2 regions of the Streptomyces melanosporofaciens genome follow, and region 2 is predicted to be linked to the other one. Evidence: riboswitches for the same ligand, from Rfam matches in the RefSeq annotation. Region 2 holds a riboswitch; the other holds the start of a gene.

Region 1 (10,664 bases), 4.1 Mb from region 2:
GGCCAGCGCGACCGTCATCGCCGAGCGGTCCCACAGGGTGCCCCGGCGCAGCGCGGAGACGACACCGGTGGTGATGCCGCCGACCAGCCACAGCAGGCAGGCGCCCGCGGCGAGCGAGAGGGTCACCGGCATGGCGTCGGTGAGCTGCGGCCACACCGCCTGCTCGGTGCGGAAGGAGTAGCCGAAGCAGGGCGCCGGGCAGTGGGTGACGTCGGTACCGCTGGCGTAGTCCCGGCCGACGAAGAGGCCCTGGACGAAGTGCCAGAACTGCACGAGGACCGGATCACCGAGGCTGAGCTTCTGCCGGATGCCCTCGATGGCCGCGGGGTCGGCCTGCTTGCCGACGAACAGCAGCGCGGGATCGGAACCGGCCCACTTCGGGATCACGAAGAAGATGGCGAAGGTCGTGAGGGTGACGACCAACAGCATCACGACGACGGCGAACAAGCGCCGGATGAGATAAGCAAGCACTGTGCGCGGCCCGGGGGTGGCCCGTGATCCCGGTTGAGGGGGATCACGGGCCACCACCCGCGGCCATCACCTGCCCTTCGGGCCTATCGGGTGCGGCGATGGTGGGGTGTGCGACGGGTCAGGTGACCTGTCGTCACTTGACGACGCCCAGCTGGGAGTAGTCGTAGCGGCCGTTGTAGGCCGCCGACGAGAAGGCGTTCGTCAGCCGCGAGCTGCGCCAGGTGATGTTCTTCTCGTAGATGAACGGCATCTGCACGGCCAGGTCGCTGACCTTGTGGTTCATCTTCTGGTAGATCGCGCCCGCCTTGTTGGGGTCGGTCTCCTTGAGCGCGTCGTCGAAGTACTGGTTGATCTCCGCGTTGTTGGTCTCGGAGACGTTGTAGTTACCGGTCTGCTCGATGAAGCGGCCGTCGATCAGCGGCTGGGAGAAGCCCTGGCCGGTCGGGAAGTCGGGGCCCCAGCCGGTCATGGACAGGCCGTAGCCGCGCTTCTTCATCACCGACGGCGAACCGGTGATGCTCGCGGAGGTGCTGCCCTGGATCGGCTCCACGTTGAGGCTGATGCCGACCTTCTTCAGCGACGCCTGGAGCGCCTCGGCGGCCTCGACCTCGGCGGGCTGGTCGTTGCGGGCCACGATGCTGGTCGAGAAGCCGCCCGGCTTGCCGCACTGCTTGAGCTCGTCCTTGGCCTTGGCCGGGTCCGCCTTGCCGCCGCGCTTGAGGATGCCGTACGGGTCGTAGTCGTCCGCGCCCTTCACGCTCTTGGGGAGCATGTTGGTGGCGATGTCACCACCGGCCTGCGGGCCACCGCGGGTGGTCTGGAGCGACTTGTAGTCGGTGCCGTAGATGACCGCCTTGCGGCAGTGGATGTTGTTGAACGGCGCGACCTTGGTGGTGAAGTCGACGTACCGGACGAAGCTGGTGGTGATGTTGTCGACGTTGCCCTTGTGCTGCTTGAGGGCGTCGTTACGACCCGAGGGGGTCATACCGGTGGCACTGAGGAAGACGTCGTAGTCGCCCTTGATCAGCAGCCGGTCTATCGCCTCGAGGTTGGAGTTGAAGGTGACCGAGATCTTGTCCGGCAGGGCCGGGCGGATCGGGTCGGACGCCTTCTTCCAGCTGGTGTTGCGGACCAGGGACAGGCTCTTGCCCGGGCTGTACGACTGGACCTTGTACGGACCGGAGGAGAACGGCCGGTTGGTGTACTTGGCGCCGGTGTCCTTGTCCGCCTTCACCGGGGAACCGGTCGGCATCGCGAGCATCTGCTCGAAGTCACCGTTGGGCTTGGCGAGGTTGAAGACAATGGTCTTGTCGTCCGGCGTCTGGATCGCCTTCAGGCCCAGCTTGTCCTTGGACTTGTCCTTGTACGGGCCCTTGTACTCGCTCTTGGGGTCCAGGACCTGGCGCAGATAGCCGGGGCCGCCGGAGACGACGTCCTTGGCCCAGATGCGCTCGATGCCGTACTTGACGTCCTTGGACGTGATCGGGGAGCCGTCCTCCCAGGTGATCCCGTCGCGCAGGGTGTAGGTGTAGGTCTTACCACCGTTTGTGATCTTGCCGGTGGAGGTGGCGAGATCCGGGACCAGCTCGTTCGCGGCGTTGCCCGGCTTCGGCGCGTAGGAGATCAGTTGGCGCGCGTAGAAGCGGGAGAAGTCCCAGGCGAACCCGTAGTACTGACGCTGCGGGTCGAGGGAGTCGAACTCCTGCTTGTTGATGAACTTGAGGGTGCCGCCCTTCTTGGCGGACTTGGCTGCGACACCCTTCACCGCGGCGTTGAACCCGGCGCCCGAGCCCTCGTCGTCGGAACCGCCGCCACCGCAGCCGGCGGTGGCCAGCAGGGCGCCGACGACAGCCGCCGCTCCGGCGATCCGCCTGCTTCTCGAGAGCCGTTTCATAGTTGCTGCAACCTCCGGGTTAGCGGTCCTAGGCATGGCGCCGCGGAATACCTTGGGGAGCCTTCTGCCGGATGCGGCAGGGGCTGCTGATGCGTTCGAGTACGGCCGGGCGGCCGTGTGCCGCACCGTCATCGGGTGCCCTTCGGATCCAGTGCGTCGCGGACGCCGTCGCCGAAGAGGTTGAAGGCCAGCACCGTGACGAAGATCGCCACACCCGGGATGATCATGAACATCGGGTCGTCCTCATAGGTGCCGACCGCCTTGGAGAGCATCTGCCCCCAGGAGGCGGTGGGCGGCTTCACGCCCGCGCCGAGGAAGCTGAGCGCGGCCTCCGTGAGGATGTTGGTGGGGATCATCAGCGTCGCGTAGACGGTGATCGGCGCCACCAGGTTGGGCAGCAGCTCGCGGAAGAGGATGTAGCGCCGGCCGGCGCCCAGGCTCCGCGCGGCCTCGATGTACTCCTTCTCGCGCAGCGACAGCGTCTGGCCGCGCACGATGCGACCGACGTACGGCCAGCCGAAGAAGCCGATGACCGAGACCAGGATGGCGATGCGCACCCCGCTGCCGGTCAGTCCCAGCAGGTCGTTGGGGAGCACCGAGACCAGGGAGATGATGAAGAGCAGCTGCGGGAAGGCCAGCAGCATGTCCATCACCCGGCTGATCACCGAGTCCACCCAGCCGCCGAAGTACCCGGCGATGATGCCGAAGATGGTGCCGAGGACCACCGCGACCACCGCCGCGAGGAAGGCCACCAGCAGCGAGATCCGGGCGCCGTAGACGACGCGGCTGAAGACGTCGCGGCCGTTGGACGGCTCCACGCCGAAGAGGAAGTCCGAGCTGATACCGCCCATGGACCCCTTCGGGGTGCCGAACAGCGGGTCGATCTTCTCCTGGTGGAACTCATTGGGCGGATGCCCGAGCAGGCTCACGATCAGTGGAGCGAAGATCGCCACCAGAACCAGGAAGACGACAACGATGCCACCCGCCAGCGCGAGCTTGTCCCGCTTCAGGCGTGTCCAGGCGATCTGCCGCAGCGATCTGCCTTCGACGGACGCTTTGACCACATCCGCCGCTACATCGGCAGTCGCCACCGGATCGCTGTCCGTGCTCGTGCCGTGCAATGGTGCCGTCATCGTGGTGGAGACCCCTCTCGACCGGTGGTGACCGGCCCACGACTCGCCGCTGTGGCGGCTTCGTTCACAACCCGGGTGAAAGTCGCGTTCTGGTACGGAACCTTCTCGGAAGGGGTCGTACGCAGGAACCGCACCCCTTGGAGCGGGAGTCTTCAACGCGTTTGTGATCACCCGCCAGTACTCCCGGGCAATGGATGCCTAACCGTGATGTGAGGAGTACCGCTCCGCTATACGGACGGTCGCGACACGAGAACGCAGCAGTAACCTCGCGCCCGCTATGGGATGTTCGGCCCCAAAGGCCCGGAAGGCCGGGTGGGCAATCCCGTCAATCGGTGCGCGGAGCAGCGGGTCGGTGGCGGATCGGCGGATCGGCGGGTCGGAACGGAGGGATCGGTACCGGCTCGCCGAGGCTGCGGATCAGTAGGCGGGACGCGGCGGCGGGTAGCCGTAGCCGTAGGACGGCGCGGCGGGGGCGGTGCCATAGGCGTCGCGGTCGAAGAAGGGCCGGGCGTTGGCCCGCATCCACAGGGCGACGGGGTCGTACTCGTCGGAGAGCGCGACCGTGGAGACCGGCAGCCCGTCCGGCACGGCGGTGATCGACTGCTCCATCATCACCCGCACCGACTGCACCGCCGGTGGGCTGCTGTCGTAAAGATCCAGCCCGATGGCCAGATACGGAGCGCCCAGCGCGGGCTGCACCCAGACCCGCCGCAGCGACCGCACGGCGGTGGTGCGATGCGCGTTCTGCCCCAGCAGGGCGTAGAACTGCGGGATGTCGATGGCGGGTTCGCTCAGCCGCAGCGGCCCGGCGGGCAGCCGGTCCAGACCGCCCGCGATCCGGCGCAGATCCGGCCACGGGATGCCCACTCCGCCGCCGCGGGCGTGGGGGTTGAGCCAGAGGCCATAGCGGTCGCGGTAGAGCGAGTCGGCGATGAGGCGTCCGTCGACCACCTCATGCGCACGGTTCCAGCCACTGGCGGCCAGTTCCTGTGCGGAGGTCACGCACGGGGCGTAACCGAGGCCGTCCACATCCATGTTCCCGTACTGGGCCTCGGGCGTGCCGGGCGCACCGTGCCACAGCAGCATCCAGACCTGGCCCTCGCCGATGGCCTGCAGCAGCGCCTCGTAGGCGTCGTACCGGCCGGGAGCGACCTGCTGCAACGCTCGCTCAACCTGGCCGGCCGCCGCCCCCCAATCCGCGCCCGCGCTCACCTGGGTCCGCCCCTTCTCTCGCCCTTGTCCCGCACCTCACCGGGGAGCGTGCTCGCACCCCTCCTGGTCATCAAACCAGCTTACGGGCCCCCGTAGCGGACCCTGGGGTGAGTCACAGATCACGGTCGTAGAACGGCCGTACGCGCCCCATCATCCAGTCGACCACCGGATCCCCCTGCGCCACGTCCAGCAGCACCAGCTGGACCTTCCACCGCACGGGCACCACGCCGAGGGCGCGGCCCAGCGCGTCCACCGCCCGCGCCTGGCCCTCGGGGCCGGGGGCGTCCAACTGCACGCCGACGAAGAGCGCCGGCTCGTCGCCCTCGACGCTGGCCAGCGCGCGCCGGGCGGTCCGCACCCCGGTGCCCTTGGCGAACTCGATCCCGGCGGCGGCCAGGAAGTCCACCGGCTCGTCCTGCCAGTCCGGTTCGAAGAGCCGCACCCGCCCACCTGTCGCCGGGCCGTCGAGCTCGCTACGGCCGGCACGGCACAGCTCCCGGACGGCGGGCGGAGGCAGCGGTACGACCACCGCACCACCGGGGTTCACCGCGATGCCGAGCTGGGGCGGCAGGCCGCGGGCGAACTCCACGGCCGGGGCGATGGTGAAGGACATATGGGAGCCGACGAGCTGCAGGAACTGCTGCTCGGAGCTGAACACCGGGACATACGCGGCGCCCTCGATCTCCACCGTGGGCAGATCGAGGCTCGGGCTGCCCGGGCCACCGCCGTTGGGCAGCGGAACCCAGACATGGCTGCGGGAGAGTGTCTCGACGATGCGCGCTCCGACCCCGGGGACGTCGATCGAGGCGGCCATCACCTCTTCGAGCTCATTGCCGGGAAACGCCGGAAACGCGGTCTGCGCGCCGTCGGGGAATCCTCCGTGAGCCGGGGCCATGCCGTACTGCTCCGGGAAGCTCATCTTCGTCCAACCGCCATCTCGTCCTACCTGCCCAAAGCACCCTAGCGGCTGGGCGGCCCGGGGCCGGCGGGGGCGGCGTCATCTCCACAGCACTTCCCCACCTCGCCCGGCCCCGCGCCGCCGTCACACTGGGTGATGCCCCGGTGGCCGATTTCCGGCCAAGGTCACCCGGCGTTTTCCCCTCGCCCCCGGGGAGGGGGAACACCCGTCTCCTCCGGTGCGGGGCCCGCTTCCGGTGCGGGGCCCGCTTCCGGTACGGGGCCCGCTTCCGGTGCGGGGCTCACTCGAAGGAGATGCAGCGCAGCTCGCTCGCGGTCGAGCGGTCCAGCAGCACCGCCGAGGCGCACCCCTCCGGGGCCGCCCCTCCTCCATCCCCTCGATGAGCCGCCGCATCGCGCGCCGATGCCGGCCGAAGGCATAGCCGGAGACCCCGCGACCTCGGGCGGCCTGGCCCTCCAGGGCCACCGTGGCGTCCACGTCCAGCAGCACCATATGGAGGCTGCGGCCCCGGCGCCGCGCGTCCCGGGCCAGCCAGCGGCGGACCCACGGCAGCGCGCCGCAGTCGTGCACCACGACGCTCACATCCGAGCGCAGTGCCCGGCGCAGCCCGGCGTAGTGGGCGTACCGGACCAGCGGGCGGTAGAGCGCGTACGGCAGCCAGCCGGGCATCCGGCGCTCCCACGCCTCCCGGGTGTTCTGCGAGTCCACCCGGATGACGACCGCGCCCGTCCCGTCCAGGAGGGGCACCGTCCGATTGATCAGCGTGCTCTTGCCGGCTCCCGGCAGCCCGGAGGCGACCAGCACGTCCCCCACCGGGAAGCGCAGCTCACGCCGGTCCGCACCGCCGCCTCGCACCGGGCCGCGCAGATCGTGCACCGCGATGCGCCGGCCGGGGATGGCCGTCGACCCGGAGGGCATGCGGCCACGCCGTGCCGGCAGGAGCCTTTGTGCGGTCTCGTATGTTCCCTGCCCATGCACCGTGATCGTCCTCCCAGGTCGGTCAACGCTGCTCGTACCCGCAGAGTGTCAAGAAAAGGTAATGTCCATCAAGGCTGCCTCTGCCCGATCCGGCCGGAGCCGCCCCGATCGGGGCTTCCTTTCTCGGCCACGCATGCGATGATGTGCGCGCAACTCCATACCGGCCGCTTGAATCCGCGCGGGAGAGTCCTTGGTCACCGGCAATGAGCCGGGTGCCCGGGGCGCCGAAGGAGCAAGTCCTCCCTTGAATCTCTCAGGCCCCGATACCGCGTGGACGAGGCAGATCTGAAAAGCGAGCCGCGGGCGCGGCTCCACCCAAGGTGCAAGCCGGGCCCCTTACGGGCGTCACGGCGAACCTCTCAGGTTCCGATGACAGATGGGGAGGACGCACGCGTCCTTGCCGTCCGTCCTCGCCGTCGCGCGACCCCGATCTCCTGGAGCCTGAATCGTGACCGACGCCCCGCCCACCCCACGCCGTACCGCGCTGGACGCACGGCACCGTGCGCTCGGCGCCACCATGACCGACTTCGCCGGCTGGGACATGCCGCTGCGCTACGGCAGTGAGCGCGACGAGCACACCGCGGTGCGCACCCGCGCCGGGCTCTTCGATCTCTCCCATATGGGTGAGATCTCTCTCATCGGTTCGCAGGCCGGGCAGGCCCTGGATCACGCACTGGTCGGCCGGCTGTCCGCGCTCGCCGTGGGCCGCGCCCGCTACACGATGATCTGCGACGACGAGGGCGGCATCCTGGACGACCTGATCGTCTACCGCCTCGGGGACGAGGAGTTCCTGGTCGTGGCCAACGCCTCCAACGCCCAGGTGGTGCTGGACGCGCTGACCGAGCGGGCCGGCGGTTTCGAGGCGACCGTAAGGGACGACCGCGACGCGTATGCGCTGATCGCAGTCCAGGGGCCCGAGTCCCCCGGGATCCTGGGGAGCCTGACCGACGCCGACCTGGAGGGGCTCAAGTACTACGCCGGGCTGCCGGGCACCGTCGCGGGCGTCCCCGCCATGATCGCCCGCACCGGCTACACGGGCGAGGACGGCTTCGAGCTGTTCCTGGCGCCGGACGACGCCGAGCGGGTCTGGGATGCGCTGACCGAGGCGGGCGCCCCGGTGGGCCTGGTGCCCTGCGGTCTGTCCTGCCGGGACACCCTGCGTCTCGAGGCGGGGATGCCGCTGTACGGGAACGAGCTGACCACCGACACCACCCCCTTCGACGCGGGGCTCGGCCGGGTGGTGAAGTTCGACAAGCCCGGCGACTTCGTCGGCCGCCGGGCCCTGGAGGCCGCGTCCCGTGAGGCGGACACCGTCAGCCCGCGCACCCTGGTCGGCCTGGTCGCCGAGGGCCGCCGGGTGCCGCGCGCCGGATACGCCGTGGTGGCCGCCGACGGCTCACAGATCGGCCGGGTCACCTCCGGCGCGCCCTCGCCGACGCTGGGCAAGCCGATCGCGATGGCGTACGTGGACCCGGAGTACGCGAAGCCCGGCACCGAGGGGGTCTCGGTGGACATCCGGGGCACCCGGGAGCCGTACGAGGTCGTGGCGCTCCCCTTCTACCGGCGCGAGCGCTGAGCGGTTCCGCCGCAACGCGTCGCGCCCCACCGGCGTCCTCCCATGGACCGGCACCGAGACCGTCGGCTGGACCGGCACCGAGTCCCTCGGCGCCGCATCCACCGGCGTCACGTCGCGCTGACACCGCACCCACCGGTGTCACACCGCGCAGGCACGCACCCCCCGGCGCCGCACCCCCCGGCACCGCACCCACCGGCGTCGCGTCCCACCAGCTAAGACCCGTTTCCCAAGCACTCCCCCGTATCCAGGAGAATCGGACCATGAGCAACCCCCAGCAGCTGCGCTACAGCAAGGAGCACGAGTGGCTGTCGGCCGCCGACGAGGACGGCGTGTCGACGATCGGCATCACCGAATTCGCGGCCAACGCGCTCGGCGATGTCGTCTATGTCCAGCTCCCGGACCTCGGCTCGACCGTCACCGCCGGTGAAACCTGCGGAGAGCTGGAGTCCACCAAGTCGGTCAGCGACCTGTACTCGCCGGTCTCCGGTGAGGTCACCGAGATCAACGAGGACGTGGTGAACGACCCGGCGCTGGTGAATTCCGCTCCCTTCGAGGGCGGCTGGCTGTTCAAGGTGCGGGTGACGGGCGAGCCGGAGGAGCTGCTCTCCGCCGACGCGTACACCGCCTTCGCCGAAAACTGACCCTCCTCTTCCGATCGGGACCCTGATGTCGCTTCTCAACAGCTCCCTGCACGAGCTCGACCCGGACGTCGCCGCCGCCGTCGACGCCGAACTCCACCGCCAGCAGTCCACCCTGGAGATGATCGCCTCGGAGAACTTCGCCCCGGCGGCGGTCATGGAGGCCCAGGGCTCGGTCCTGACCAACAAGTACGCCGAGGGCTACCCCGGCCGCCGCTACTACGGCGGCTGTGAGCATGTCGATGTGGTCGAGCAGATCGCCATCGACCGGGTGAAGGAGCTCTTCGGCGCCGAGGCGGCGAACGTCCAGCCGCATTCGGGCGCCCAGGCCAACGCGGCCGCGATGTTCGCCCTGCTCTCCCCCGGCGACACCATCCTGGGGCTGAACCTGGCGCACGGCGGTCATCTGACCCACGGCATGAAGATCAACTTCTCCGGCAAGCTCTACAACGTGGTGCCCTACCACGTGGACGCCGAGACCGGTCTGGTCGACATGGACGAGGTCGAGCGGCTGGCCAAGGAGCACCGCCCCAAGCTGGTGATCGCGGGCTGGTCGGCCTACCCCCGCCAGCTCGACTTCGCGGCCTTCCGGCGGATCGCGGACGAGGTCGGTGCGTACCTGATGGTCGACATGGCCCACTTCGCGGGTCTGGTGGCGGCCGGGCTGCACCCCTCGCCCGTACCGCACGCCCATGTGGTGACCACCACCACCCACAAGACCCTGGGCGGTCCGCGCGGTGGCGTGATCCTCTCCACCGCCGATCTGGCCAAGAAGATCAACTCGGCGGTCTTCCCGGGTCAGCAGGGCGGCCCGCTGGAGCATGTCATCGCGGCGAAGGCGGTCTCCTTCAAGGTCGCCGCGGGTTCGGCCTTCAAGGAGCGCCAGGAGCGCACGCTGGAGGGCGCCCGGATCCTCGCCGAGCGCCTGGCCCAGCCCGATGTGCGGGAGGTGGGCGTCGCCGTCCTGTCCGGCGGCACCGACGTCCATCTGGTCCTGGTCGATCTGCGCGACTCCGAACTGGACGGGAGGCAGGCCGAGGACCGGCTCCACGAGGTCGGCATCACGGTCAACCGCAACGCGATCCCGAACGACCCGCGGCCCCCGATGGTCACCTCGGGTCTGCGGATCGGCACCCCGGCGCTGGCCACGCGCGGTTTCGCCGCGGACGACTTCCGCGAGGTCGCCGACGTGATCGCGCAGACGCTCAAGCCGTCCTACGACGCGGAGGCGCTGAAGGCCCGGGTCACCGCCCTGGCCGACAAGCACCCGCTGTACACCCATCTGTCCGAGTAACCCCGGACACGGGGGCGCGCCCGCCCTGGCGCGCCCCCGCCGCACCACCCCCGCACGGCCCGCACGCCTCCCCCGCGTGCAGACGAAGGAGTCCCCCGGTGGCCATCTCCGTATTCGACCTCTTCTCGATCGGCATCGGCCCGTCCAGCTCGCACACCGTCGGCCCGATGCGGGCCGCGCGGATGTTCGTCCGCCGGCTGAAGAACGAGGGCCTGCTGGCCCACACCGCCTCCGTGCGCGCCGAGCTCTTCGGATCGCTGGGCGCCACCGGTCATGGCCATGGCACGCCGAAGGCCGTGCTGCTGGGTCTGGAGGGCAACTCCCCGCGCACCGTCGACGTCGAGGCGGCCGACGGTGAGGTGGAGCGCATTCGCACCACCAAGCGGCTGCGGCTGCTCGGCGCCGAGATCGGGTCCGGTCAGGAGATCGACTTCGACGCGTCGACCCAGCTGATCCTGCACCGCCGCCGCTCCCTGCCGTACCACGCCAACGGCATGACGCTGCTCGCGTACGACGCCGAGGGCCATCCGCTGCTGGAGAAGACCTACT
Region 2 (10,664 bases):
GTTCCAGCGGTAGATCGTGCCATTGTGCAGCGCCAGCTCCTGGAGCTCGGGCACCCCGCCCTCGTCCAGCACCCGCAGCGGGTCCTCGTCCTCGCCGGTGGAGAGCAGAGGCGGGAAATAACGCAGGTTCTCCTCGAACAGCTCGTAGGCGGAACCGATCCAGCGCTCGCCGAACCAGGTGCGCGGGCGCGCCCCCTGGGCGGCGATCTCCGGCGGACGCACATCGGTGGCCTGCAGGAACAGCGGCGGCCGGGATTCGCGCCATGCCTCATGGCCGAAGACGAAGGGGGAGTTGGCGCCGATCGCGATCTGTACGGCGGCCACCGCCTGCGCCGCGTTCCACGCGTCCGCGAAGCGCGCCGGGGTGACCTGGAGATGGAGCTGGACGGAGGTGCAGGCCGCCTCGGGGGCGATCGAGGCGCTGGCGTAGGTGAACCGCTCACGGCCCTCGATGTCGATGAGGAAATCCTCGCCGCGGGCGGCCAGCATCTGCTCGTTGAGGAGTTTGTAACGGTCGTCATAGGAGAGGCTCGTGGATCCCAGATCGTCCGCGGCGAGGGTCGGCAGAATTCCGATCATCACGATCTCGGACGACACTTCCCGCGCCTTGCGATCGGCATATGACAAACCGGTTCGGAGCTCTTCCGAGAGCTGATCGAGAACACGTCCGCGCAAACGGTGGGGCACGATGTTTACTTCAAGGTTGCACTGCCCGAGTTCGGTCTGGAAATCATGACTCCCGATGCGCTCCAGAACCTCCGCGTTCATCATCCTCGGCAGTCCGTCGGCCCCGGCGAGATTCAGCTCGATCTCCAGCCCCATCAGATTCTTCGGGCGGTCGAATCGCTTGTCGGCCAGGAGCCGGCCAAGCCCGTCGAGGCACTGCCGCAACCGGACGCGCTGCCGTCGCCGGCCGGACGGGTCGAACTCACCGGCTATGAGCTTGTCCCCCATCGAAGCGTCCCTCCTCGAGTGGATCATCGGTGCCAGCCGTCTGCACACCACGCTCGATGATGCCCACCAATGTGATCGATAACGCCCCGCGATCCCCACCCAGCCGGTAGGCTCTCTGGAACTGTTCATTGCGCCGGAACAATGGACCGGCGAGTTCCAGCCTACCGCGCCGGCCTCAAAATGCCAGGTCATATCCGTTCATCTGGCATGGAATCGGGGAAAATCCCCGCCTTCTCGGGGTCTGGATAACGTCTTGTCGGCAATGCGGGCAGCGGCTAGATGAAACACAACGGGAACATGTGTCGTATAAACTCGGCTAACGAGGCAGAGAGATAAGGCCCGAACGGTCTGTTCCGGTTCCCCTCTGACCCGTGTTCCACCGACAGCGCCGCCCAAACCCGGCCCGCTATCGCTTCACCGTGTCTCCAAGCGAGAGGCGACCCACCATGCCGCTGCATGTGCCCCAGGCCCCCGCGCCCGCCCTGCGCAGCGTCCTCACGGCCCTTGATTCCCCCACCGCCGTCCGCGAGGCCCGCACCCCGGTACTCTCCACGCTCACCGGCCCCTTCGAACCCGAACTTCCGCTCCCCGTCCATGTCCTGGACGACATCACCACCGCCGATGCCCCGCCACGCACCCGGCTCACCGGCTGGCGCTTCCTGATCCGCGACGGCAACCGCACGGTGGCCGCCGCCGAGGCGATGCTCACAGCCGACGGCTGGGCCTTCTCACACTTCTCCGAGGGCCCCTATGTCAGCTCGGCCGAACTCGCCCTGAGCCAGGCCGAGTCGCTGCCCTCGGCGTACCAACCGCGGCTGCTGTCCATCCCCGAGCTCTACATGGTCACGCTCTGGCTGCACGGCGACCTCGCGGCGGACGGCGCCGAAGGCGGCCTCGGCGCGGGGGACCTGTTGGTACCGCTCGCCCCGGCCCCACCGGGGATCGCACCCCACCGGGCGCATCGCGCAACGGATCTGCTGCCGCTCCTCACCCACCGGCTCACCCGGGCCCCCTTGCTTGGCTCACCCGCCTGACCTGGGCCTCCGTCAGGTTGGGAGCGCCCCGTGACCGCCGGGTCACGGGGCGCTCCGCAGCATCCTCGTAACAGTCCGGCGGCGATGAACCGTCCGGACGGGTGATGCGTCATTATCTAGCGAGACCGGTACCGCGAAATCCCTGCGGATTCCAGGCCGTAGGGCAACACTGGAGCAATCGACCGACTCAAACCACGGGGGGCGGCATGAACGCCGCAGCGAGCCGCAGGACCTTCACCACTCCGCAGCGAAAGAACCCTGTCATGTGCCAGCATCAACCACCCTGCCCGTCAGCCGACTCCGCCGACCGGGAGGCCGCCCATCTGGTGGCGCACCACCCGGAGCAGGGATGGAGCCTGCTGTGCAACGGCGTCCTGCTCTTCGAGGACACCGGTGAGCTGCTGCCGGACGGGCGCGTCATCGCACCCTGCCGGCCGCGGGGTTCCGAGCACATCGTCACCGCGGCCTGACGGCCGCCCACACCGTCACCACGGCCTGACCCGCCGTCGACGGCACGTACCCGCAGGGGCCGGCCCGGCGTATCCGCCGCACCGGCCCCATTGACGCGTCTGCGAGTCTCCGAATTCCGAGGGCTGGTCCTCAGCCCTCGTAGGACTCCAGCGGCGGGCAGGAGCAGACGAGGTTACGGTCTCCGTAGGCCCCGTCGATCCGCCGCACCGGCGGCCAGTACTTGTCGGCCGCCGAGACCCCGGCCGGGAAGACCGCTTCCTCCCGGGAGTACGGGTGGTCCCACTCCCCGGTCAGCGACGCCGCCGTATGCGGGGCGTTCCGGAGCGGGTTGTCCTCCTTGGCCCACTCGCCGGAGCCGACCTTCTCGATCTCGGCCCGGATGGCGATCATCGCCTGGCAGAACCGGTCCAGCTCCGCCAGGTCCTCGCTCTCGGTCGGCTCGATCATCAGCGTCCCGGCGACGGGGAACGACATCGTCGGCGCGTGGAAGCCGTAGTCGATCAGGCGCTTGGCCACATCGTCGACCGTCACGCCGGTGGCCTTCGTCAGCGGCCGCAGATCCACGATGCACTCATGGGCCACCAGGCCGCCGGGGCCGGTGTAGAGCACCGGGTAGTGCGGCTCGAGACGCTTGGCAACGTAGTTGGCGCCGAGCACCGCGACCTGGGTCGCGCGGCGCAGCCCCTCGGCGCCCATCAGCCGGATGTACGCCCAGGAGATCGGCAGGATCCCCGCGGAGCCCCACGGCGCGGCCGAGACCGGGCCGACGCCGGTGGCCGGCCCTGCGGCGGGCTGCAGCGGATGGTTGGGGAGGTAGGGCGCCAGGTGCTCGCGCACCGCGACCGGACCGACGCCGGGGCCGCCACCGCCGTGCGGGATGCAGAAGGTCTTGTGCAGGTTCAGATGCGAGACATCGCCGCCGAACCGGCCCGGCTCGGCGAGCCCGACCAGCGCGTTGAGGTTGGCGCCGTCCACGTAGACCTGGCCGCCCGCATCGTGCACGGCCGCGCAGATCTCGGTGATGTGCCCCTCGAACACACCGTGGGTGGAGGGGTAGGTGACCATCAGCACGGCCAGTTCGGCACCATGCTTCTCGATCTTGGCGCGCAGGTCGCCGGTGTCGATCTCGCCGTCCTCACCGGTCTTGACCACGACGACCTTCATGCCGGCCATCACGGCGCTGGCGGCGTTGGTGCCGTGCGCGGAGGACGGGATCAGGCAGACGGTGCGCTGGGTGTCCCCGTTGGCGCGGTGATAGGCGCGCACCGCGAGCAGCCCGGCGAGCTCGCCCTGGGATCCGGCGTTCGGCTGCAGGGAGACCTTGTCATAGCCGGTGACCTCGGCCAGCCGCTCCTCCAGCTCACGGATCAGGGTCAGATAGCCCTGGGCCTGCTCGGCCGGTGCGAAGGGGTGCAGCGCGCCGAACTCGGGCCAGGTGACCGGCTCCATCTCGGTGGTCGCGTTGAGCTTCATGGTGCAGGAGCCGAGCGGGATCATGCCCCGGTCCAGGGCGTAGTCCCGGTCGGCCAGCCGCCGCAGATAGCGCAGCATCGCCGTCTCGGAGCGGTGCTGGTGGAAGACCGGGTGGGCCAGATAGCCGTCGTGGCGCAGCAGGGCCGCGGGCAGCGCGTCCGGCGCCGCGGCGTCCAGCTCGTCGATGCCGGGGATCCCGGTGGCGTCGCCGTTTCCGCCGTCCACCCCGAAGGCGGACCACACGGCGGCGAGCTGCGCACGGGCGGTGGTCTCGTCGCAGGCGATGCCGACGTGGTCGGCGTCGGTCAGCCGGAGGTTGACCCCGGCCTCCCGGCCCGCGGCGACGACCTCGGCGGCCCGGCCCGGCACCCGCGCGGTGAGGGTGTCGAAGAACGCGCCGTGCACCACCTCGACACCGCCGGCCCGCAGCCCCTCGGCGAGCACCGAGGCGTAGCGGTGAGTACGGCGAGCGATCGCGGCGAGCCCGTCCGGGCCGTGGTAGACGGCGTACATCCCGGCCATCACGGCCAGCAGCACCTGAGCGGTGCAGATGTTGCTGGTGGCCTTCTCCCGGCGGATGTGCTGCTCACGGGTCTGCAGCGCCAGCCGGTACGCCTTGTCGCCGTCGGCGTCCACGGAGACCCCGACCAGCCGGCCGGGAAGGTTGCGGGCGTAGGCGTCGCGCACCGACATGAACCCGGCGTGCGGTCCGCCGAAGCCCATCGGGACGCCGAATCGCTGGCTGTTGCCCACCGCGATGTCCGCGCCCAGTTCGCCGGGCGAGGTGAGCAGGGTGAGCGCGAGCAGATCGGCGGCGACGGTGACGACGGCGCCCAGCTCATGGGCGCGCTCGATGACCGGCCGCGGATCGCGCACCACGCCGGAGGCGCCCGGGTACTGCAGCAGTACGCCGAAGACCCCGCGCTCGGCGATCTCGTCCGGAATGCCCTCGGTCAGATCGGCGACGACGACCTCGACACCGGTCGGCTCGGCGCGGGTCCGCAGGACCGCGACGGTCTGCGGCAGACACTCGGCGTCGACCAGGAAGACGCCCTCCTTGACCTTGCCGACGCGCCGCGACAGCGCCATCGCCTCGGCGGCCGCGGTGGCCTCGTCCAGCAGCGAGGAACCGGCCGTGGGCAGCCCGGTCAGATCGGCGACCACGGTCTGGAAGTTGAGCAGGGCCTCGAGCCGGCCTTGGGAGATCTCCGGCTGGTAGGGCGTGTACGCGGTGTACCAGGCGGGGTTCTCCAGCACATTGCGCAGGATCACCGGCGGGGTGTGGGTGCCGTAGTAGCCGAGACCGATCATCGACGGCAGCACCTGGTTGCGGTCGGCGAGCCCGCGCAGCTCGGCGATGACCTCCGGCTCGCTGCGGGCCGGGGGCAGCGCATCCAGCGCCTCGGTGCTCTTTATGACCTCCGGTACGGCGGCCTCGGTGAGCTCGTCCAGCGAGCCGAAGCCGACGTGGGCGAGCATCTTGGCCTGCGCCTCGCCGTCGGGGCCGATATGGCGCTGCTCGAACGGAGTACCGCGTTCCAAGTCGGAGAGTGCGATGCGATTGGCGGTCATCTGCGGGGGCCTCCTGGTCTGTAACGACCGGCGAGGGGCACCGCGGCGCGGGTGCCCGGACGGCCTCCCCCTCTGTCATCTCAACCTGAGAGCTTCACCGGTCCACATACCGCCTGACCGGTTTTCACCGTCGGTGAGGAGGGGTTCCGGGGCTCTGCTCGCCCGTGGCCCGCCCTGCTTTCCAGAGTGACCTCACCCGCACGGTACGTGTGCCTGAGAGATTCCGGGGAGGGTTTGCTCCTTCGGCGCCTCCGACAGCGTCGGCGGAGGACTCTCCCGCACGGGGTTTACAGCCACAGTCAGCGTACCAGCGGTTCTACCGTGGGGGACGGTCGCCGGCGTTCGAGTGGCCGAGCACGGCGATGTGCCTTTTTGTAGGTATCAATGGCCACTTGCCACCTGTGGGAGAGAGCGTGCAGACCGATATCGACCCGCGGACCCTGATCGGCCGCAAGGCATTCGACCGCGAGGGCTCCAAGATCGGCACCGTGGACGAGGTCTATCTCGACGACGCGACCGGCGAGCCCGAATGGGCGGCCGTACGCACCGGGCTGTTCAGCCGGGACGTCTTCGTGCCGCTCGAACCGAGCGAGGTCGTCGGCGACACCCTGCGGGTGCCGTACGACCGAACACTGATCAAGGACGCCCCGGACTTCGGCGTCGGCCGCCACCTCTCCCCCGAGCAGGAGCTGCAGCTCTACCACCACTACGGGCTGGACGTCACGGGCTGACCTTGGGCCTGGGGCCGACCCTGCTCGTGGCCTGGGGCGGCCTGTTTGTGTCCCGGGGCCTGCTCGCGGCACGGGGCCTGGTCGCGGCTTGGGCCGTGGCCCTGCATGTCACCTGGGCTCTGGCCCTGCTCGTGGCTCAGGACCTGCCCCCGCTCGGGTCCGCCGCCGAATCCCGGGGCCAGATCATCAGCGCCCTCGGCCAGGCCGTCCGGCCCCGCGGCCAGGTCATACGCGCCCGGGGCCAGGCCCTCCGGTCCCGGGGCCCGCTCGCGGCACGGGCCGTGGCCCTGCATATGGCCTGGGGTCCGCTCCCGCTCGGGTCCGCCATCCGGGCTCGGGGCCAGTCCATCCGGTCCACCCGGTCCCGGGGCCAGGTCACCCTCGGTCTGCTCTTGGCCCGGGGCTATGCGCTCCCCCACGTTCAGGCCCGTGGTTCCCTCCCGGCCCGTGGTCCCGTCCGGGGCCAGGTCCGAAGCCGCCTCCGGGGCCACGTCGAAGCACGGACCCGCGGCGTCCTCCGGGATCGGGCCGGCAGCCTCCTCCGAGACCGGGTCCGCGACCTCCTCCCGGGCCACGTCAGCGCGCAGGCACGCGGCGTCCTCCGAGACCAGGTCCACAGCCTCTCCCGGGATCGAGTCCGGGTCCGGGGCCGCCTCCCGGGCCACGTCCGGGCCCGGGCTCGCGGCGCCCTCCGGGACCGGGCCCGCAACCTCCTCCACGGTCGGGTTCGCGTCCGGGTCCGGACCCACGGCCGGGTCCGGGGCCAGATCCGCGTCCGGGCCCGGGTCCGCGCCGACGTCCGGGTCCGGGTCCACGTCGGGAGCCGCGTCCGCGTCCAGGGTCGCGGCCTCCCCCGGGATCGCGTCCAGGCCCGGAGCCGCATCCGCGTCCGGTCGCAGCAGGGGCAGCGGTTCGGTCGGCTCCAGCGCCGGGTCGTCCACCGCGAACGTCCGCACCCGCCCCGGCCGCGACCACGGCTCCTCGAAGCGCACGGTCACCCGGCCCACCCCGCTCCCCTGCACCCAGCCAGCCCCGTACTCGGCGTGCCGCACATCGGAGCCCGGCAGCCAGTGGCGCGGCTTCTCAGCGTCCCCAGAAGCCTCTCCCGCGCCCTCTCCCACACGATCCGGCCCCTCGGGCCCCGGCACGCGCCGGGCGTCCCCCAGGGCCTCATGGGCCGCCTGCGCGGCCTGCGCGGCCTGCGCGGCCTGCGCGAAGAGATCCTCCTGGGTGTAGTCCGCCAGACCGCTGACCCCGACCCCCAACAGCCGCACACCCGCCGTGGTGTCCACGCCGTCGATCAGCCGCGCCGCGGCCTCCCGCACCACCCCCGGATCGTCGGTCGGCCCGCGCAGGGTCTCCGAACGGGTCAACGTGGAGAAGTCGTACCGCCGCACCTTGATCACGACCGTCCGCCCCGAGCGGCCCGCCTCGCGCAGCCGCCGCACACAGCGGTCGGCGAGCCGTGCGATCTCCAGCTGCACCCGGGTGCGGTCGGTGAGGTCGACGTCGAAGGTGTCCTCCACCGAGATGGACTTGGCGTCCCGCTCGGCGACGACGGGCCGCTCGTCCCGGCCCTCGGCCATCAGGAACAGCGACGCTCCGTGGGCCCGGCCCAGCAGCCGCACCAACTCGGCCTCGCCCGCCTCCCGCGTCTCGGCCACGGTGTGGATCCCGGCCCGGCGCAGCGTCTCCGCCGTGGCGGGGCCGACGCCCGGGAGCGTCCGCACCGACATGGGGCCGAGCAGCTCGCGCTCCGTCCCCGGGTCGATGACCACCATGCCGTCGGGCTTGGCCTGCTCCGAAGCGATCTTGGCGAGCATCTTGGATCCGGCGAGCCCCACCGAGCCGGTCAGCCCGGTGGCCGCCTTGATGTCGGCCCGCAGCCGCTCCCCCACGGCGCGCGCCGCCCCCACGGTGGGCTCGGTGCCGCCCGCCTCCAGATCGACGAACGCCTCGTCCAGACTGAGCGGCTCCACCAGCGGCGAGAGCGTGTGCAGCAGGGTCATGACCGCGTCGCTCACCGTGCGGTAGAGGGTGAAGCGGGGGATGAGGAACGCCGCGTTCGGACACAGGCGGCGGGCCTGGGCCATCGCCATGGCCGAGTGCACCCCGAACACCCGGGCCTCGTAGGAGGCCGTGGCGACCACGCCACGCGGCCCCAGACCCCCGACGATCACCGGCTTACCGCGCAGGCTGGGCTTGGATGCCTGCTCCGCCGAGGCGTAGAAGGCATCCATGTCCAGATGGAGAATCGTCGGCGCACCCCTCACACCTACGATGCTGCCGCACCCCACTGACAATGGGCGGCACGACGGCCCGGAGGCGGGCCCGGGGCGCCGCTCGGCTCACGTCCGGGGCGGCGCCTGGCGAACGGCGCCCGACGAAAGGACGAGCGCTCAACCGGCCCGGTTACGACGCGCCGCGAGCTCATCGGTGGGGTTGTGCCGGATCAGCGTCTCACCCGTGTCCACCCGCTCGCCGTGCAGCTGGGACAGCGCCCTCTCGACATCCCGCCAGACGACGCCCACGGCGATCCCGAAGACACCCTGACCGCCCTGGAGGAGGTCCACGACCTCATCGGGCGAGGTGCACTCGTAGACGGTCGCGCCGTCGCTCATCAGCGTCATCTGGGCCAGGTCGTCGAGCTCCCGGGCACGCAGATGGGTCACCGCAGCCCGGATGTTCTGCAGCGATACGCCGGTGTCCAGCAGCCGCTTCACAATCTTGAGGACGACCACGTCCCGGAAGCTGTAGAGCCGCTGGCTGCCCGAGCCGTACGCGGGCCGGACGCTCGGCTCCACCAGGCCCGTCCGGGCCCAGTAGTCGAGCTGGCGGTAGGTGATGCCCGCGGCCGCGCATGCGGTGGGTCCGCGGTACCCGACCCGCTCCGTCTCCCCCGCGGCGGGCTCACGCGGCGGTGCTGCCTGTGCCGCGACCCGAGCCTTCAAAGCCGGATCGGCCGGTGCGCTCCCCTGGAGCGTATACGGACCGCCGGCTGCCGTGCCGTCGCCGGTGCTTCTCACGCCGACCTCCGTCCTCGACCTGCCATCTTGAAGGTAGGCAGTCACCCGGGGTGCGTCAACGATCGCCACACTCGGCACGCCGAGTGATAATCACCCTAAGGGTGGTTTCCCGTGTCCCTCGTCCGGGAAAGGCTACTCGAATGCGCGAGCGAGGACCGGCATACCGTTCACTGGCTGCTGGTTCCGAAGTCCTCGGGCGAGATCTGGTCGAGGAACTCGCGGAACTTCTCCACCTCGTCCTCCTGCTCGTCCGGGATCGCGATACCGGCGTCGTCCAGCACGCCGTCGCTGCCGTAGATCGGCGTTCCGGTGCGCAGCGCGAGCGCTATGGCGTCGGACGGCCGGGCACTGACCTCCACGCCGCTGGCGAAGACCAGCTCCGCGTAGAAGACCCCCTCGCGCAGATCCGTGATCCGGACCTCCGTCAGCTGCTGGCCGACCGCTTCGAGTACGTCTTTGAAAAGATCATGGGTCAGCGGGCGCGCCGGAGCCATGCCCTGCTGAGCGAAGGCAATCGCGGTCGCCTCACCTGGTCCGATCCAGATGGGGAGGTACCGGTCGCCTCCCACTTCACGCAGGAGCACGATCGGTTGGTTGGAGGGCATTTCCACCCGGACACCCACGACGTCGAGCTCGTTCACACAGCAACCCTAGGACGTGCCCGGCCGGTTTGGATAGTCGGGGCCCGGTCGATCACCGCTCCTGGACCCTCAGAGCCGACCGCACCAGCGCCGCGTGCAGCTGTACGGAGAGGGTGGCAAGCTCCCGCACACTGGCCTCCGCATGCGCTCTGGTCTGCGGGTTTCTATGCAACCGCAGCGGAGCGACCACCTGCTCGACCATGCCGGCCTCGCGCTCGGCGGAGGCTTTCATGATTCGCAGATGACGTGGTTCCAGGCCGAAACGACCAAGTTCGGCGATGAGCCGGGCGACGGTCACCGCCTCGATGTCGTACCCGCCGTCCGCGGTCGGCGCGAGCAGCCCGTACGACTCCCATTCGGCCAGCTGCACCTCGCTGACCTCGGCCGTTGCCAGCAGCTCGGCACGGCCCAGCCGGGCGGCCGTGGGGCCGTCCGCGGCCGCCCCGGTACCGCCGTCGAGCGCACCGGGCTGCCGTGCTCCCTGCGGAACGGCAGGAAGCTGCAACGGCTCGCCCCGATCCAAGGCGTCCAGATGCTCCCGGATGACCTTGAGCGGCAGGTAGTGGTCACGCTGCATCCGGAGGATATGGCCGAGCCGCTCCACATCCCGCCGGCTGAATTTGCGATAGCCGGAGGGCGTCCGCCGCGGCTCGACCAGACCTTCCGACTCCAAGAAGCGGATCTTGGAGATGGTGACCTCGGGGAACTCGTCCCGCAACAGATTCAGCACGGTGCCGATGCTCATCGACCGGCTGCCCGTGG

Evidence for each region. A riboswitch is a leader RNA that binds a small molecule or an ion and turns the genes downstream of it on or off. The one in region 2 is predicted to bind glycine.
Region 1: linked by a shared signal. The riboswitch ahead of gcvT (glycine cleavage system aminomethyltransferase GcvT) and the one ahead of gcvP (aminomethyl-transferring glycine dehydrogenase) in region 2 are both predicted to bind glycine.

What each region holds. Positions count from the first base shown of each region.
Region 1 is NZ_FNST01000002.1:4,954,494-4,965,157, reverse strand. It holds gene BLV72_RS24380 (ABC transporter permease) at 1-447, opposite strand, end outside; gene BLV72_RS24375 (ABC transporter substrate-binding protein) at 605-2,365, opposite strand; gene BLV72_RS24370 (ABC transporter permease) at 2,494-3,498, opposite strand; gene BLV72_RS24365 (enhanced serine sensitivity protein SseB C-terminal domain-containing protein) at 3,916-4,710, opposite strand; gene BLV72_RS24360 (enhanced serine sensitivity protein SseB) at 4,823-5,629, opposite strand; partial or broken gene BLV72_RS24355 (AAA family ATPase) at 5,910-6,547, opposite strand; glycine riboswitch at 6,777-6,886, shown strand; gene gcvT (glycine cleavage system aminomethyltransferase GcvT) at 7,056-8,183, shown strand; gene gcvH (glycine cleavage system protein GcvH) at 8,444-8,824, shown strand; gene glyA (serine hydroxymethyltransferase) at 8,850-10,115, shown strand; gene BLV72_RS24335 (L-serine ammonia-lyase) at 10,214-10,664, shown strand, end outside.
Region 2 is NZ_FNST01000002.1:9,069,336-9,079,999, reverse strand. It holds gene BLV72_RS41470 (glutamate-cysteine ligase family protein) at 1-954, opposite strand, end outside; gene BLV72_RS41465 (hypothetical protein) at 1,401-1,988, shown strand; gene BLV72_RS41460 (DUF5999 family protein) at 2,252-2,458, shown strand; gene gcvP (aminomethyl-transferring glycine dehydrogenase) at 2,589-5,504, opposite strand; glycine riboswitch at 5,570-5,694, opposite strand; glycine riboswitch at 5,696-5,793, opposite strand; gene BLV72_RS41450 (PRC-barrel domain-containing protein) at 5,918-6,235, shown strand; gene BLV72_RS52270 (DNA polymerase IV) at 6,211-8,508, opposite strand; gene BLV72_RS41440 (MerR family transcriptional regulator) at 8,635-9,261, opposite strand; gene BLV72_RS41435 (bifunctional nuclease family protein) at 9,429-9,902, opposite strand; gene ftsR (transcriptional regulator FtsR) at 9,955-10,664, opposite strand, start outside.